2 linked regions of the Desulfosarcina ovata subsp. ovata genome follow. The protein of the gene in region 1 interacts with the protein of each later gene in a pairwise test. Links are inferred from orthologs where the notes say so. Each region holds a gene or a part of one and is shown in the gene's direction. Other genes may lie near its edges.

Region 1 (7,579 bases):
GGCCCGCATCGGCCACGGAGAGGCACGCACCTGCGGCACCCCCCGGCGGCTGACGGTGATGGTGGACGGGGTCGCGGACAAGCAGGAAACCGTTACCGAAGACCTCATGGGGCCACCGGAAAAAATCGCCTTCGACGACGCCGGCAAGCCCACCATGGCGGCGGTCAAGTTTGCCGAAAAAGCCGGCGTTGCCGTGGGCCGCCTGACCGTGGTGGAGACCGGAAAAGGCCGCTACCTGAGCGCCCGCAAAACCCACCGGGGTCAGGCCACCCGCAGGCTGCTCAAAACCATCCTGCCCGAAGTGATCCTGGCGACGCCCTTTCCCAAAAGCATGCGCTGGGCCGATCTCTCGATCCAGTTTGCCCGGCCGATCCAGAGTATCGTGGCCCTTTTGGGCGGCAAAGTGGTTGCTTTCAGCCTGGGCGACCGGATCAAAAGCGGCCGCCACGCCCTGGGTCATATGTTCATGAATCCGGGCAAGGTGGCCATTGATTCTCCCGAGACGTACGAAACGACCCTGGCGGGTGTCAATGTTCTCGTGGATATTGCCAAGCGCCGTGAAATGACGGCCACGGCTGTGGCCGAGGCCGCCCGCGGCATCGGTGGCGAAGTCCTGCCCGATGAAGAACTGCTGGATATCGTCACCAACCTGGTGGAAATTCCGGTGGCCACGGCCGGACAATTCGATGACATCTTCCTTGAAGTCCCCAAGGAAATCCTGATTACGGCTATGCGCGAGCATCAGAAATACTTTGCCGTGGTCGACGCCACCGGCCGGCTGATGCCCGGTTTCATCGCCATCAACAACACCCGCACCCGGGACATGGACCTGGTGGCCACCGGTCACGAGCGCGTGCTGCGGGCCAGGCTCTCGGATGCCCGCTATTTTTACAATGCCGATATCAAAGTCCCCATGGAGACCTGGGTCGAGAAACTCAAACGGGTCCTTTTCCAGGCCAAACTGGGCAGCATGTATGACAAGATGACCCGGGTGAAACGCCTGGCCGCCTGGCTGGCCGATGCGATCAATCCCGCGCAAAAGGAGAACGTCACCCGCGCGGCTCACCTGTGCAAGGCCGACCTGGTCAGCCAGGTGGTGGGAGAATTTGCCAAGCTCCAGGGAATCATGGGACGCACCTACGCCCTCGCCGCCGGCGAACCACCGGACGTGGCCGCGGCCATCGAGGAGCACTACCGCCCCACCCACAGCGGCGGGCAGCTTCCCGAAACCGAAACCGGTGCCCTGCTCTCCATTGCCGAAAAGATCGACTCCATCTGCGGCTGCTTTTCCGTGGGCCTGGTCCCCACCGGTGCCGCCGACCCCTACGCCCTGAGGCGCCAGGGCATCGGCATCCTGCAGATCATGCGCAGCCGCAACATCGGCATTTCACTGACCCGGCTGGTGGAAACGGGCGTGGCCCTGTTCGCCGACAAGAGCAGCCGCCCGGCCGCTGAAACCGTGGATGCGGTCCTCACCTTCCTCGGCAACCGGTTCGCCCGGCTGCTGGCCGACGAGGGACTGTCCAAGGATGTCATTGCCGCGGTCATGGGCGCGTCGGCGGAGCGCGTCCCGGATGTGGAACGACGCGTCGCCGCCCTGGAAAAACTCAAGGGCAAGCCGGATTTCGAGCCGCTGGCCGCCGCTTTCAAACGGGTGGAGAACATCCTTAAAAAAGCGTCGTTGCAAGCGGACGCCACGGTGGATCCGGCACTGTTCGGCCAGCCGGCCGAAAGCGCCCTGCACGCGGCCTGCCAGTCGGTGACCCGCGATGTGGATCAGCGGCTGGCCCAGGAGGACCTGGACGGCGCGCTGGCAACCATCGCCACCCTGCGCGACCCGGTCGACGCTTTTTTCACCGACGTCATGGTGATGGCCGAGGATCCGGCCGTGCGCAGTAACCGGCTGGCCCTGCTGGCGACCATCTCGGCCATTTTCGGTCAGATTGCCGATTTTTCACAGATATCCACCTGATGGCAATGCCAAAGACCAAATTCAAAATGTCAAATGAAGACAAACTATCGGTTTAAAAAAAGAGGAGATCGATATGGCTTTTGATCCCAACAAAGACAAAGTCCTCAAAAAATGGAAGTGCCCGGAAACCGGGCTGGTCGTCACCATCAACCAGTATGATCAGGGCGAGGCCAAGGTCCAGATCGGTCCGCGCATTCTCAAGAAACAGGACGGCAGCGACCGGGCACCGACCAAGGCCGGGCGGTTGACCATCGAAGATATTCTCTGGCTCTATGATATGATGGATGAGATCAAGGACGAGTTGACCGATCTGCAGCGACCGGCCTGAGCGGAAATCAAGGAGCCCCGGATGCCTGAGCGCCGCGCCATTGTCAACCCCGTCAAGGGCAAGAAACCGCCCCGGACGGGAAGCATTGCCATTATTGCCGCCACCGACAGCGACCTGCAAATGATGGCCCGCCAGACCCACGTTCCACTGGTGAAGGAACGCAAGCTCTACATGAGCCGGCTTCGGATCTACGCTGACCAGCACCGGCGCTTCAGCATCGTCGGCCCGGTGGTGGGCGCCCCGTACGCCGCCATGATCGTCGAAAGCCTGGGCGCATGGGACGTTCGGCAGATTCTTTTCATCGGCTGGTGCGGCGGTGTATCCATCAACGTCAAGGCTGGCGATATCATCGTCCCGGCCAGCGCCATGGTGGATGAAGGCACCTCCGGCCACTACTGCGATCCCACCTGCCGGGTGGCCCTGCCGGCCCGGCAGCTGACCCATCAGGTCCAGCTGGCCCTTGAACATCATGGCGCCCATTTCCATAACGGAACGATCTGGACCACCGATGCCATCTTCCGGGAAACCGTCGAAAAGGTCAGGCATTACCAGGCCAACGGCGCCCTGGCCGTCGAAATGGAACTCTCCGCCGTCTTCACCGTGGCCGGGTTCCGGGAGATGGAAGCCGCCGGGATCCTGGTGGTGTCCGACGAGGTTTCCGATTACCGGTGGCGCCCGGGATTTCGCACACCCGCGTTTAAATCCGCCCGGCAACAGGCCTGCCAGGCGGCTCTGACCCTGGCCGGTTGCTTCGGTGTACAGGAAGGCCCTGATTAAAAATCCCTCATGGGACGATGATCCCACGCAAAACACCCCCATTGCCATGAATCCAACCCCCGTAGAAGAACTGGTCGACCTGCTCAAAGCCTACAACCGGGCTTACCGCCAGGGCGCACCGATCGTCGAGGATGCCGAATACGACAATCTGGTGGAACAGCTGCGCCAGCGCGTGCCGGACCACCCGTTCCTGCAGGCCGTGGAACCGGAACAGTTCAGCGGCCGCCAGCAGGTACGGCATCCCGCGCCCATGCTCTCCATCGAAAAAGCCTACGACCGTGATCAGCTGGAACGGTTCGTGGCCCGGGTCCAAAAAGAGGCCGACGCCCTGGGCATAGACACGCCGACCTTCCGGCTGACCCCCAAACTCGATGGCCTGGCCGGCCGGGACGATGGTGAGGTGTTTGCCACCCGGGGCAACGGCGAGATGGGCTACGAAATCTCCAACGCCTTTGCCAAGGGAGTGGTCCCCATCGGCGGACGCGGCCAGGGCGTGGGTGAAATCGTGGTCGTCAAGTCCTACTTCGAGGAACACATGGCGGAGTTTTTCGAACATCCGCGCAACATGGTGGTCGGCATCGTCTCCTCGGACACGCTCAACGAGAATGCCAAGACCGCCCTGGACGCGGGTATGGTTCGCTTCGTGCCCTACAATCAGCTGCAAGGCCCGACCGTCGAGGCGAAGCAGCTGGTGGCGGAGCGGCGCGGGCTCGTGGAAACCCTCCTGGCCGAGGTGGACTACCCCACCGACGGCGTTGTTGTCGCGGTGACCGACGAGGTACTGAAAACCCGCATGGGTGCCACCGCCCACCACTACCGCTGGCAGATTGCCATCAAGAGCAAAGGCGACACGGCCGAGACCACCGTGGAGGATATTCAGTGGCAGGTGGGCCGCACCGGCAACGTCACCCCGGTCATGATGGTGGCGCCGGTATCCCTGTCCGGGGCCACCATCCGCCGGGTCACGGCCCATCACGCCGGCAACATCCGCAACCAGGGCATCGGCATCGGCACGCGCATCGAGATCATCCGCAGCGGAGAAGTCATTCCCAAATTGGAGAAGGTCCTGGAAGCCCACGGCGAAGTATGCCTGCCCGAGGCCTGTCCGTCGTGCAGCGGCCCGCTGACCTGGCAGAACGATTTTCTCAAGTGCACCAACCCGGCCTGCCGGGCCCAGATCGAGCAGCGCATCAGCCACTGGTTCCGCATCCTGGGCAATGCCGACTGGTTCGGCATCAAGACCATCGGGAGAATCGTCGAAAGCGGGCACCGCAGCCTGGAGGCCGTCTACCGGCTCACCGAGGCGGACTTCCTGGAGATGGCGTTCGGCCCGGTGCAGTCCAAGAACCTGGCCGAGGCCATCACCCTCAGCCGCACCCGATTGGTGGAGGACTGGCGCTTCCTGGCCGCATTCGGTATCAGCGATCTGGGCACCGGCGACAGCCGCAAGCTGCTGGCCCATTTCTCCATCGAAGAAGTTCTCAGCCTGGAAGAAGAGCAGATCGAGCAGATCAAGGGCTTCGGGAAGATCACCAGCAAATCCATTGCCGCGGACCTCAAACGGATCGGCCCCCTGATGGCGCACATGCTCGATTTGGGGTTCAACCTGCAGCGCACCCCCCTGGCCGCCGAGCAGACGGCGGTGGAGAGTCCCATTGCCGGCAAGGGCATCGTCTTCACCGGCAAGATGGTCCAGGGCTCACGGGAGGCCATGCAAGCGGCGGCCCGGGCCATGGGCGCACGGGTGCAGACGGCGGTCAGCGGTACCACCGATTACCTGGTTTGCGGTGAGAAGGTGGGCGCCGCCAAAATGGCCAAGGCCACCCGCCTGGGGGTAAGCGTACTGACCGAAGCGGAATACCAGGCCCTGGTGAACGGCGGCCTGCCATGACCACGCCGTCGGCCGTCATTCTCAGCGCCGGTTATGCCTCGCGCATGGGGCGCTTCAAGCCGCTGCTCGACCTGGGCGGCAAAACCGCCCTCGACCGGGTGGTATCGCTCTACTTGGACGCCGGAATTACCGATGTCCGCGTGGTCACCGGTTATAGAGCGGGCGACATCCGCGCGGCCCTGGCCGACCGCCCCGTGCGGATCGTCCACAACCCGGATCACGACAGCGGCATGTTCTCATCGGTGCTGGCCGGCGTCAACGCCCTGCCGCCCGCCGTGCCGGCCTTCTTCGTCCACCCGGTGGACATCCCCCTGGTGAGGTCCTACACCGTGGACACCCTCATGGCGGCGATGGAAGAAAAACCGGCCGCCGTGATCTACCCCCGGGTTGGCGATGAACGCGGCCACCCGCCCCTGATCCACGGGTCACTGAAAGCGGCCATCGCAGCCCACGACGGTAGCGGTGGGCTCAAGGCCCTGCTGGATCGTTTTGAGGCCCAGGCCCTGGACATTCCCGTGGCCGACGAGGGCGCCCTGCTGGACATGGACACCCCCGATGATTTCCGGCAGCTTGGCGATCGCCTGGCCAAAGGATCGCTGCTCACGGAAAACGAGTGCCGCCTGCTCATGGAACAGGTCCACCGCCTGCCCGCCGAGATCAATGAGCACTGCCGCCAGGTTGCCCGGGTTGCCGAGAGCCTGGCCGCTGCGATCAATGCGGCCGGGGGGCATCTGGACGCCGCCCTGATCCGCTGCGCGGCCCGGGTGCACGATGTGGCCCGGCTGGAAAAGCACCATGCCGATGCCGGTGCCGCCCTGCTGCGGCGCATGGGCTTTGACCGGCTGGCCGCCATTGTCGCCGTGCACATGGATCTGACGGCCGACGAGCACTCCGCGTTGGACGAATCCGAGGTGGTCTATCTGGCGGACAAACTGGTGGTCGGCACGACCATCGTGGGCCTTGCCCGGCGCTTTGATGCCAAGCTGAAAAAATATGCGCAGGATCCGCAGGTGACCGATAACATCCAGCGGCGCAAACGGGCGGCGGCGGCCATCCAGACAAAGATCGAACGTCTCACCGGAAAGACGATCGACCATATTCTGCCAACCGCCATAAAAGGATAGCGATGGGCATATCGATTGACAACTGGGCGCATGCCAACGCGGAGAAGAAGATTTTTCTGCTGCGCCACGGCGAAATCGAGAAGCACCGTGATGAGAAATGCTTTATCGGTCAGATCGATCTGCCCCTCTCCCCTCGCGGACGCGCCCAGGCCGGTTTCTGGCGCGGGCAGTTGGCCGGCATCGCGCTGAGCCGCATCGTCTGCAGCGACCTGTCGCGCTGTGTGGAAACCGCCCGCATCGTTGCCGCCGCACATGGTGCTGATGTCAACACCGATGCGGGGTTGCGCGAAATCCACCTGGGACAATGGGACGGAATGGCCTTTGCCGAGGTCCAGGCCCGCTGGCCCGACCGCTTCCGTGAGCGCGGCCGGCTGATCGACGACTTCCGGCCACCGGACGGAGAGAGCTTTCGCGACCTGCAGCAGCGGGTGGCACCGGTTTTTGAAAAGGCCGTCGCAAACACTGACGGCAACCTCCTGGTGGTGACCCACGCCGGCGTTATTCGCGTGCTGCTGTGCCATCTGCTGGGAATGCCGGTCAGCCATCTTTTTCGTCTCAACCAGGATTACGCGGCCCTGAATCTGATTGTCCGGCAAAGCGGCGGATACCGGTTGCATGCGCTGAACCTCACCCCCGATGAGGAGCGATGAAATCATATCGACTGATCCAGCCGTACCTGATGGCTAACCGCGTCAGCATTATTTTCGGTCTGCTCTGCCTGATCGTGGTGGATCTCCTGCAGCTGTTCATCCCCCGGGTGATCAAGCGCGTGGTGGACGATCTGGCCCTGATGCAGGTGGATACAGCCGGCCTTTTGCGTTATGCCGGCATGATCCTGGCACTGGGTCTGTGCATCGGTTGCTTCCGCTTCTTCTGGCGCCGCTGCCTTCTGGGAACGGCGCGGAAGACCGAAGAGGCCTTGCGCAACCGGCTCTTCCGGCACGTGCAGACCCTGTCACCGGCCTACTTCGACCGGGTCCGCACCGGCGACCTGATGGCCCATGCCACCAACGACATCCAGCAGGTGCGCATGGCATCCGGGATGGGCCTGGTGGCACTGAACGACGCCATTTTCCTGGGCTCGGCCGCCATCGGTTTCATGATTTACATCAATCTGGAACTGACCCTCTATGTGCTCATTCCCATGCCGCTGATCGTCATCGGCAGCCGCTATTTCGGCCGCCATATGCACCGCCGCTATAAACGGGTGCAGGCCGCTTTCAGCGAACTGACCGAAGCGGTGCGCGAACGCTTCGCCGGTATCCGCGTGGTGATGGCCACCAACGCCCAGGCGACCGAAGCCCGGGCCATTGAGGCGATCTCCGAGGCCTACGTGCAGGAAAACATCGACCTGGTGAAAATTACCGGTGCATTTTTCCCGCTGATGATTCTGCTCACCAACCTGAGCCTGGCCATTGTCCTGTTCCAGGGTGGGCGCCAGACCATCTTCGGCCGGATCACACCCGGCGATTTTGTGGCCTTCATCA
Region 2 (7,760 bases), 5.0 Mb from region 1 along the record:
AAAGTAAAAAATGACAAACATGAGGATCAGGGGAACGAACGATGCGAACCCTCCTGATGCTCCTCCACCAGCAGCTCCCTGTCCCATTGCAAAAGCGATATTCATCGGTATCAAAACCTCCTCATAGGATATTTCAGACCCGTACCGGAAAATCGGTTTCGGGTTTGATTGGCGATCGTCGAAAGTGGCGCAGATATACTGTAAATCACCCGTCCCGTCAAATGGTTCTTGGGAAGGGCGGCGTTGGTCACATCTTATGCCTGTGCGGGCGGATTCTCGACGGCCTTGGTCTTTTTATCGTAGGTGACCTCCACCTGCCCGGGGATCAGATCGTCCCGGGCGACAATGGTGATGATCACGTCCCGTTTGGATTCCAGATCATTCAGTTCCTTGCGTTTGCGGTTGAGCAGGTAGTTGGCCACCGCTGCGGGAAGCCGGGCGGAGACCTGGCGGACATCCTCTTTCAGGGTGTCGAGCTTGAGTTTGCGCAGAAAGCTCAGTCCCAGGGATTCCGCCGACGGTACCTGCCCCTTGCCGCCGCAGTGGGTGCAGGTCTGCATGCTACCGAAATCGATGGAGGGGCGCAACCGCTGGCGGGAGAGCTCCAGCAGGCCGAATTTGGAAATTTTCCCGATTTTAACCCTGGCGCGGTCCTGTTTCATGGCGGTGCGCAGGGCCTTTTCCACCTGGTTGCGGTGCTTCTGCTCGCGCATGTCAATGAAGTCGATCACGATCAATCCCCCCAAATCGCGGATGCGCAGCTGACGGGCGATTTCCGCCGCCGCTTCGAGGTCGGTCATCAGGGCGGTCTCTTCGATGTTTTTTTTCTGGGTTCCTTTACCGGAATTGACGTCAATGGCAACCAGAGCCTCGGTACGTTCAAGGACCACCGAACCGCCCGATTTGAGCGTGACCCGGTTGTTGAAAATGGTGGCGATCTGATCTTCCAGCTGGAAACGGGTGAAGATCGGTTTGTCGGATTTGTGCAGCTTGACGATGCCGGTCTGTTTGGGGGAGATGATTTTGACGAAGTTCTTGACTTCCTGGTGAACCGCTTCATCGTCGATCAGGATCTCTTTGATGTCCGGGGTGAAGTGGTCCCGAATGGAGCGTACGGCCAGGTTGCGGTCCTTGTAGAGCGCGGACGGCGCAGGGGCGTTGACCGCCATGCTGGTGATGTTGTTCCACAGGCGCAGCAGGTACTGGACATCCTTGGACAGCATGGTCTTGGTACACCCCATGCCGGCGGTGCGGATAATGATGCCGAACCCTTCGGGCAGATTGAGTTTGTCCACGATCTCTTTGAGCCGTTTGCGTTCGGTTTCGTCCTCGATTTTGCGGGAAATGCCGCGGCTGCTGCTTCCCGGCATCAGCACGGCGTAACGGCCCGGCAGGGAGATGAAGGTGGTCAGCATGGCCCCTTTTTTCATGATCGGGTCCTTGGTCACCTGGACCACCAGCTCCTGGCCGCGGCGGACCAGGTTCTGGATGCTGTTGCCGGTTGCCGGTGGATCCTGGAAATAGTCGCTGTGGATTTCCTGCTTCTGCAGAAATCCGTGTCGCTCGGCCCCAAAGTCCACGAAGACCGCCTGAAGGCTGGGTTCGATGCGGGTGATCACGCCTTTGTAGACGCTGCTGTGCAGGATTTCCCGGGCCGCGCTTTCGATGTGAAATTCTTCCAGGCGGCTCTCCTTGACGATGGCGAGGCGAACTTCTTCGGGGTCGACTGCATTGATGAGAATTTTGCTGGTCATTCGCTACTGGTTGGTATCCTGTTAAAGGTTGCGGGTTATTAAATTTGCTTGAATAATCAATTGTTATGGGCAAGTCAACGGAATTTTGGACAATTCCGAAAAAAGCACCGCGATTCCGCCCGGTTTAGGCAGGCGGAGGCCGCAGGGCGATTGCATTTGGACGTATTCTGATCGGAAACCCACCGCCCCGATTCAATCAATGCCAAATGGTAAATATAAATAGTTAAATGCGATTGCCCTGGCGGGGCCCGGAACGGCTCTTGATCTTTACCCGGCTTTATGGCATGACGAGGACTCTTGAAACCAGCAAAATCGACAATGTTCGCAAGAAGATAGGAAGATTCATGGATTCACGCTATCAACCCCAGGCAATTGAAACCAAATGGCAGGACCGCTGGCAGGCCGACCAGTTGTTCAAGGTGAATGAGGCCTTGGGCCGCGAAAAATACTACCTGCTGGAAATGTTTCCCTACCCGTCCGGCAAGATCCACATGGGGCATGTGAGAAATTACACCATCGGCGACGTGGTGGCCCGCTACAAACGCATGCGCGGATTCAATGTGCTGCACCCCATGGGCTGGGACGCCTTCGGCATGCCGGCGGAGAACGCCGCCATTGCCAATCGCACCCATCCGGCCCAATGGACCTATGAAAACATCGCCACCATGCGGGCCCAGCTCAAACGCATGGGCTTTTCCTACGACTGGGATCGCGAACTGGCCACCTGCCGGCCGGAATACTACCGCTGGGAACAGTGGCTCTTTCTTCAAATGGTCGAGCGGGGCATGGCCTACCGCAAGGAGTCCTATGTCAACTGGTGTGAGCCGTGCCAGACCGTGCTGGCCAACGAACAGGTCGAGGCCGGCATGTGCTGGCGCTGCGGCAAACCGGTGCGCCAGAAAAAATTGTGGCAGTGGTTTTTCAAGATCACCGATTTTGCCGAAGATCTCCTGGTGCACTGCGACCTTCTGCCCGGCTGGCCTGACAAGGTCACCACCATGCAGCGCAACTGGATCGGGAAAAGCGTCGGTGCCGAAATCCGCTTTGGCGTGGAAAACAGCGACGCGATCATCAGTGTTTTCACCACCCGTCCGGACACGGTGTTCGGGGCCACCTTCATGTGCCTGGCGCCGGAGCACCCCCTGGTGCCGGAACTGGCCGCGGGAACCGCCCAGGAAGCGGCGGTGGCGGCGTTTGTCGAGCGCATTTCCCTGCAGGACCGTTCCTCCAAGGCCATCGAGAGCTACGAAAAGGAAGGGGTCTTTACCGGCGCATACTGCATCAACCCCATGAACGGACGGCGCATGCCGGTCTACACGGCCAACTTCGCCCTCATGGAATACGGTACCGGTGCGGTCATGTCGGTGCCGGCCCACGATCAGCGTGACTTCGATTTCGCCCGCAAATACGACCTGCCCGTCATCGTCGTGGTCAGCCCGCCGGGCGAAACCCTGGACGGGGCCACCATGGAGGCGGCCTACACCGCCGATGGCACCATGGTCAACTCAGGCGACTTCAATGGTCAGGGCAACCGCGAGGCCATTGAGGCCATCACCGGGTACATGGATAAAAACGGAATCGGTAAGAAGACGGTCAGTTTTCGCCTGCGCGACTGGGGAATCTCCCGCCAGCGCTACTGGGGCGCGCCGATTCCCATGATTCACTGCCCCGACTGCGGCATCGTTCCGGTGCCCGAGGCGGACCTGCCCATCGTGCTGCCCGAGGAGGCCGACCTGCTGGAGGGCGGCCGGTCGCCCCTGGCCGGTCTGGAGTCGTTCGCCAGGACCCGCTGCCCGAAATGCGGGCGCGAGGACGCCCGCCGGGAGACCGACACCATGGATACCTTTGTGGAGTCTTCCTGGTATTTCGAACGCTACTGCAGCCCGCGCTGTGAAACGGGCATGTTCGATCCGGCGGCCGTGGACTACTGGATGCCGGTGGATCAGTATATCGGCGGGGTGGAGCACGCCATCTTGCACCTGCTCTACTCGCGCTATTTCACCCGCGTGCTGGAAACCCTGGGACTGGTCCACTTCAAGGAGCCGTTTACGCGCCTGTTGACCCAGGGCATGGTGTGCAAGGAGACCACGGCCTGCCCCGAGCACGGTTTTCTTTTTCCCGAACAGGTGATCGATGGCGACGGTTCGGACCGCACCTGCAGCCAGTGCGGCAAAGCGGTGACCGTCGGCCGGGTCGAGAAGATGTCCAAATCGAAAAAGAACGTCATCGATCCCAATGTGTTGCTCGACCAGTACGGCGCCGACACCACCCGGCTGTTTTGCCTGTTCGCCGCACCGCCCGAACGGGATCTGGAGTGGAGCGAACAGGGCGTCGAGGGTAGTTTCCGCTTTCTGCAGCGCGTCTGGCGTCTGGCCGACCGCTGGCTGCCGCTGGTTGACGGCGCTGCCGGAAGATCCGCCGATCCCAAATCCCTGGACGGCCCGTTCAAGGAGCTCTACCGCAAGACCCACGAAACCGTCAAACGGGTGACCCAGGATATCGAAGAGCGCTTCCACTTCAACACGGTGATCAGCGCCGTCATGGAGCTGGTCAATGCCATGCAGGCTGTGGATGATGCGGCCCACCTGGACGAGGCGTCCAAGGCAACCATGGGCTTCGCCCTGGAAACCACCGTCCTGCTGCTCGCCCCCATCGTTCCCCATTTCTGCGACGAACTGTGGGAGGCCATGGGGCATGAGGGCAGCGTGCTGCTGTGCGCGTGGCCGACCTTTGATGAGGCGGCAACGGTCAAGGATGAAATCGAGATCGTGATCCAGGTCAACGGCAAACTGCGCAGCCGCTTTTCGGCCGCCCTGGATGCCGACCCGGAAACACTCAAGCAGACGGCCCTGGCCGATGAGCGGATCGCAGCGTTTATCGGCGGAAAACCGGTTAAGAAGGTCATTGCGGTGAAAAACAAACTGGTGAATGTTGTTGTTTAACTTATTGGAACTATTTATGAAAAACAGGTGGAAGCAAATCCTGGCAGCCGCATGCGTGGTGGTGTTGACCGCATGCGGCTATCATTTCTCCGGTGGCGGCAGCTTTCCGGGCGGGGTGTCGCGGATATTCATCACCATGCTGGAAAACCGATCGTCCGAAAGCGGTGTGGAGAGCATCTTTACCAATGATTTGATTTACGAGTTCACCCGTAAGCGAGAGGCGGCGATCGCTAAGAACAAGGCCTCGGCCGATGCGATTCTGTCCGGCACGATCAGTCTGTCCACCACCACGATTTCCCGTTCCAGCGTCTCCACCGCTGTAGAAAAACGGGTGGTCGGCACGCTGAACCTTCGCCTGGTCACGCCCGACGGGCGGACCTTTTGGTCTTCGGGCAGTCTGTCTGAGCAACAGGCCTATACGGTGGAGAAAGAAAATGAAACGGCAACGGATCAGAACGAGTCTGAGGCCATTGCCGAAGTTTCGGAAAAACTGGCTGAAGCCGCCTTCAGCCTGATGACGGATAATTTCTGATGGTGCTGCGGCCGGACCACCGAAATACAAACGGCAACGCGTCGGCGCTGCCGTTGGATCAAGACGGTCGTCGCCGGCCCGGATCAGGCCTGCTGGGCGTTGATCATTTTGGTCAGGCGGGAAATCTTGCGGGCGGCGGTCTTTTTGTGCAGGACGCCTTTTTTGGCTGCTTTGTCGATATCGGATTTGGCCGCGTTGAGGCGCTCAATGCTGTTTTCCGCGTTTTCGGCCACAGCGAGGCGCACATCTTTGACAGCGTTTTTTACCCGGGTCTGAACGGCCTTGTTCCGCAGGCGCCGCCGGTTGTTCTGAACGGCGCGTTTCAATGCTGATTTATGGTTTGCCACCTTCTGTTACTCCTTTCGGAAATTAATTGGAAAATACAAAACTTCCTGATAGCCAAAAAACTTGGGTAAGTCAAGGTTTTTTGTGTGATTCATTGATGGGCGGGAACTCATGAATTCGGATCCGTCTAACCCGGCCGGCAGGGAAAACCGCAGGGTCACCCGTGCTGCCGGGGTCGTTGGTGCCGCCACCCTGCTCAGTCGCGTTTTCGGTTATGTGCGCGACATGGTGGTGGCTTCCTTTTTTGGGGCCGGAATGGCAGCGGATGCCTTCATCGCGGCTTTCCGGATCCCCAATCTGCTGCGCCGGCTTTTCGGCGAGGGCTCGCTGAGTATCGCCTTTGTTCCGGTATTTACCGATGTGATGGTCAACGGTGACCGTGAGGAGGGGATCCGCCTGGCGATCAGCGCCATGAAACTCCTCTTCCTCGTGCTGCTGGGAGTGACCCTGGTCGGCGTCGTTGCCGCCCCCTGGATCATCCGCGTGGTGGCCCCCGGTTTTTCCCATCTTCCGGAGAAGATGGCCCTGACCGTGACCCTGACGCGCTTGATGTTTCCGTATGTGATCTTTATCGGGCTGGTAGCCCTGTGCATGGGGATCCTGAACGTCCTGGGCCATTTTGCCGCCCCCGCGGTGGCGCCCGTGCTGCTCAACCTGGCCATGATCGGTGCCATCGCCGCCGTCTCGCGCTTTTCCGATTCGGAAACCGTGCGCGTGCTGGGACTGGCCGGCGGGGTTCTTTTGGGCGGGGCTCTGCAGTTGGCCCTGCAACTGCCTTTCCTGGTGCGACACGGGGTGCGCTTCTGGCGTCGATCAGGATTGTGGCACCCGGCCATGAGGCGTGTCGGCCTGCTCATGCTGCCCACCATTTTCGGCGCGGCGGTCTATCAGATCAACATCCTGGTGGGAACGCTCTTGGCCTCCCTGCTGCCCGAAGGCAGTGTCTCCTACCTTTATTATGCCGATCGCCTGGTTCAGTTTCCGCTGGGAATTTTTGCTCAGGCCGCGGCCACGGCCGTTCTGCCCAGTTTGTCGCGACAGGCGGCCGGCGGCGACCATGCCGGCATGGGCGATACCTTCGGGCACGCCATCAGCCTGGTGTTGTTCATTACCATCCCGGCCATGGTGGGGCTGATTGTCCTGCGGTACCCCATTGTGGTACTTTTGTTCAAGCGCGGGGCCTTCGACGCCTGGACCGCGCGATTGACCTCCGATGCCCTTTTGTACTATTGTCTGGGGTTGTGGGCCTTTTCTGCCGTACGGATCGTGGTATCCACCTTCTACGCAATGCAGGATACCCGTACGCCGGTCAAAACGGCCACGATCTCCATTGCCGCCAATATCCTTCTGGGCATGGCCCTCATGGGGCCCATGAAGCACTGCGGACTGGCGTTGGCCACATCGCTCGCTTCCATGATCAATCTGGTTCTGCTGGTCTATGTGCTGCGGCAACGGATGGGGGCCATCCGCTGGCGGCGGATCGGGGTCAGTACCCTCAAAACCCTGGCCGCTTCGGCCATGATGGCAGGCGTTGCCGTGTGGGTGTGCCGGGCCGTCGCCCCGGATGCGGGCAGCGCCGGTGTAATCCGCCTGTTGGTGGCCATCGGCGCGGCCATTGGTGGCGGCGTTGCCGTTTTTGCCGCTGCCGCCTGGCTGTTTAAAATTGCCGAATGGCAAAAGGTGGCCGGATTGGTGAAAAGGAGCCTGACGCGATCATGAGCCTGGGGTTCAAATGTGTGGTTGGCGCTGCGGCCCTGGTACTGGTCAATCTGCTGTTGTGGATCGTTTTCGGCGACAAGGGGCGGGTCGAACTGTCGCGACTCAGGGCGCGTGAAGCGGCAATGGCGGCGGAAAACGAGACTCTTGCCGCAGAGAATGTCGATCTGTACCATACCATCGGCCGCCTGAAAAACGATCCGGTTTACATTGAACGGGTGGCGCGGGATGAGTTGGGCATGATCGGCAAAAATGACCTGATTATCATCCGTTCCGATATGGCTGGGCGGGAGAAGTAAAATGACAGCGGAAGAAAACAACCCCTTTTATACGAGCACCATGGCCCGTATTCATGCCGGCCAGGGGCGATATGCCGAAGCGGTCCGCATTTATCGCCATCTGCTGGCCGGGAATCCCGACCGAAGCGACCTCCGGGAGGCCCTGGCAGCGGTGCTGGAGAAAATCCCGCCG

What was found. Proteins that work in one complex are often made in the same cells at the same time.
Region 2: the proteins of GN112_RS32605 (region 1) and leuS interact in binary tests that used the Escherichia coli proteins (3 or more experiments, as listed by UniProt). The link is inferred for Desulfosarcina ovata subsp. ovata from one-to-one orthologs.

Annotation. Positions count from the first base shown.
Region 1 is NZ_AP021879.1:7,437,413-7,444,991, reverse strand. Bases 2,512-5,511 are described here. They hold GN112_RS32605 (BRCT domain-containing protein), read left to right. Parts: upstream 2,512-3,054; coding sequence 3,055-4,968; downstream 4,969-5,511. Other genes in these bases: GN112_RS32600 (DVU_1551 family NTP transferase), read left to right, coding at 4,965-5,511; GN112_RS32610 (nucleoside phosphorylase), read left to right, coding at 2,512-3,077. Outside these bases: glyS (glycine--tRNA ligase subunit beta), read left to right, coding at 1-1,972; GN112_RS32615 (hypothetical protein), read left to right, coding at 2,046-2,300; more of GN112_RS32610, read left to right, coding at 2,322-2,511; more of GN112_RS32600, read left to right, coding at 5,512-6,092; cobC (alpha-ribazole phosphatase), read left to right, coding at 6,095-6,742; GN112_RS32590 (ABC transporter ATP-binding protein), read left to right, coding at 6,739-7,579. UniProt on the Escherichia coli protein: DNA ligase that catalyzes the formation of phosphodiester linkages between 5'-phosphoryl and 3'-hydroxyl groups in double-stranded DNA using NAD as a coenzyme and as the energy source for the reaction.
Region 2 is NZ_AP021879.1:2,420,119-2,427,878, reverse strand. What follows is about bases 1,717-4,897. They hold leuS (leucine--tRNA ligase), read left to right. Parts: upstream 1,717-2,098; coding sequence 2,099-4,696; downstream 4,697-4,897. Other genes in these bases: lptE (LPS assembly lipoprotein LptE), read left to right, coding at 4,713-4,897; GN112_RS10985 (Rne/Rng family ribonuclease), read right to left, coding at 1,717-1,754. Also shown: preprotein translocase subunit YajC, read right to left, coding at 1-105; more of GN112_RS10985, read right to left, coding at 255-1,716; more of lptE, read left to right, coding at 4,898-5,228; rpsT (30S ribosomal protein S20), read right to left, coding at 5,312-5,575; murein biosynthesis integral membrane protein MurJ, read left to right, coding at 5,685-7,292; GN112_RS10960 (septum formation initiator family protein), read left to right, coding at 7,289-7,588; GN112_RS10955 (tetratricopeptide repeat protein), read left to right, coding at 7,590-7,760.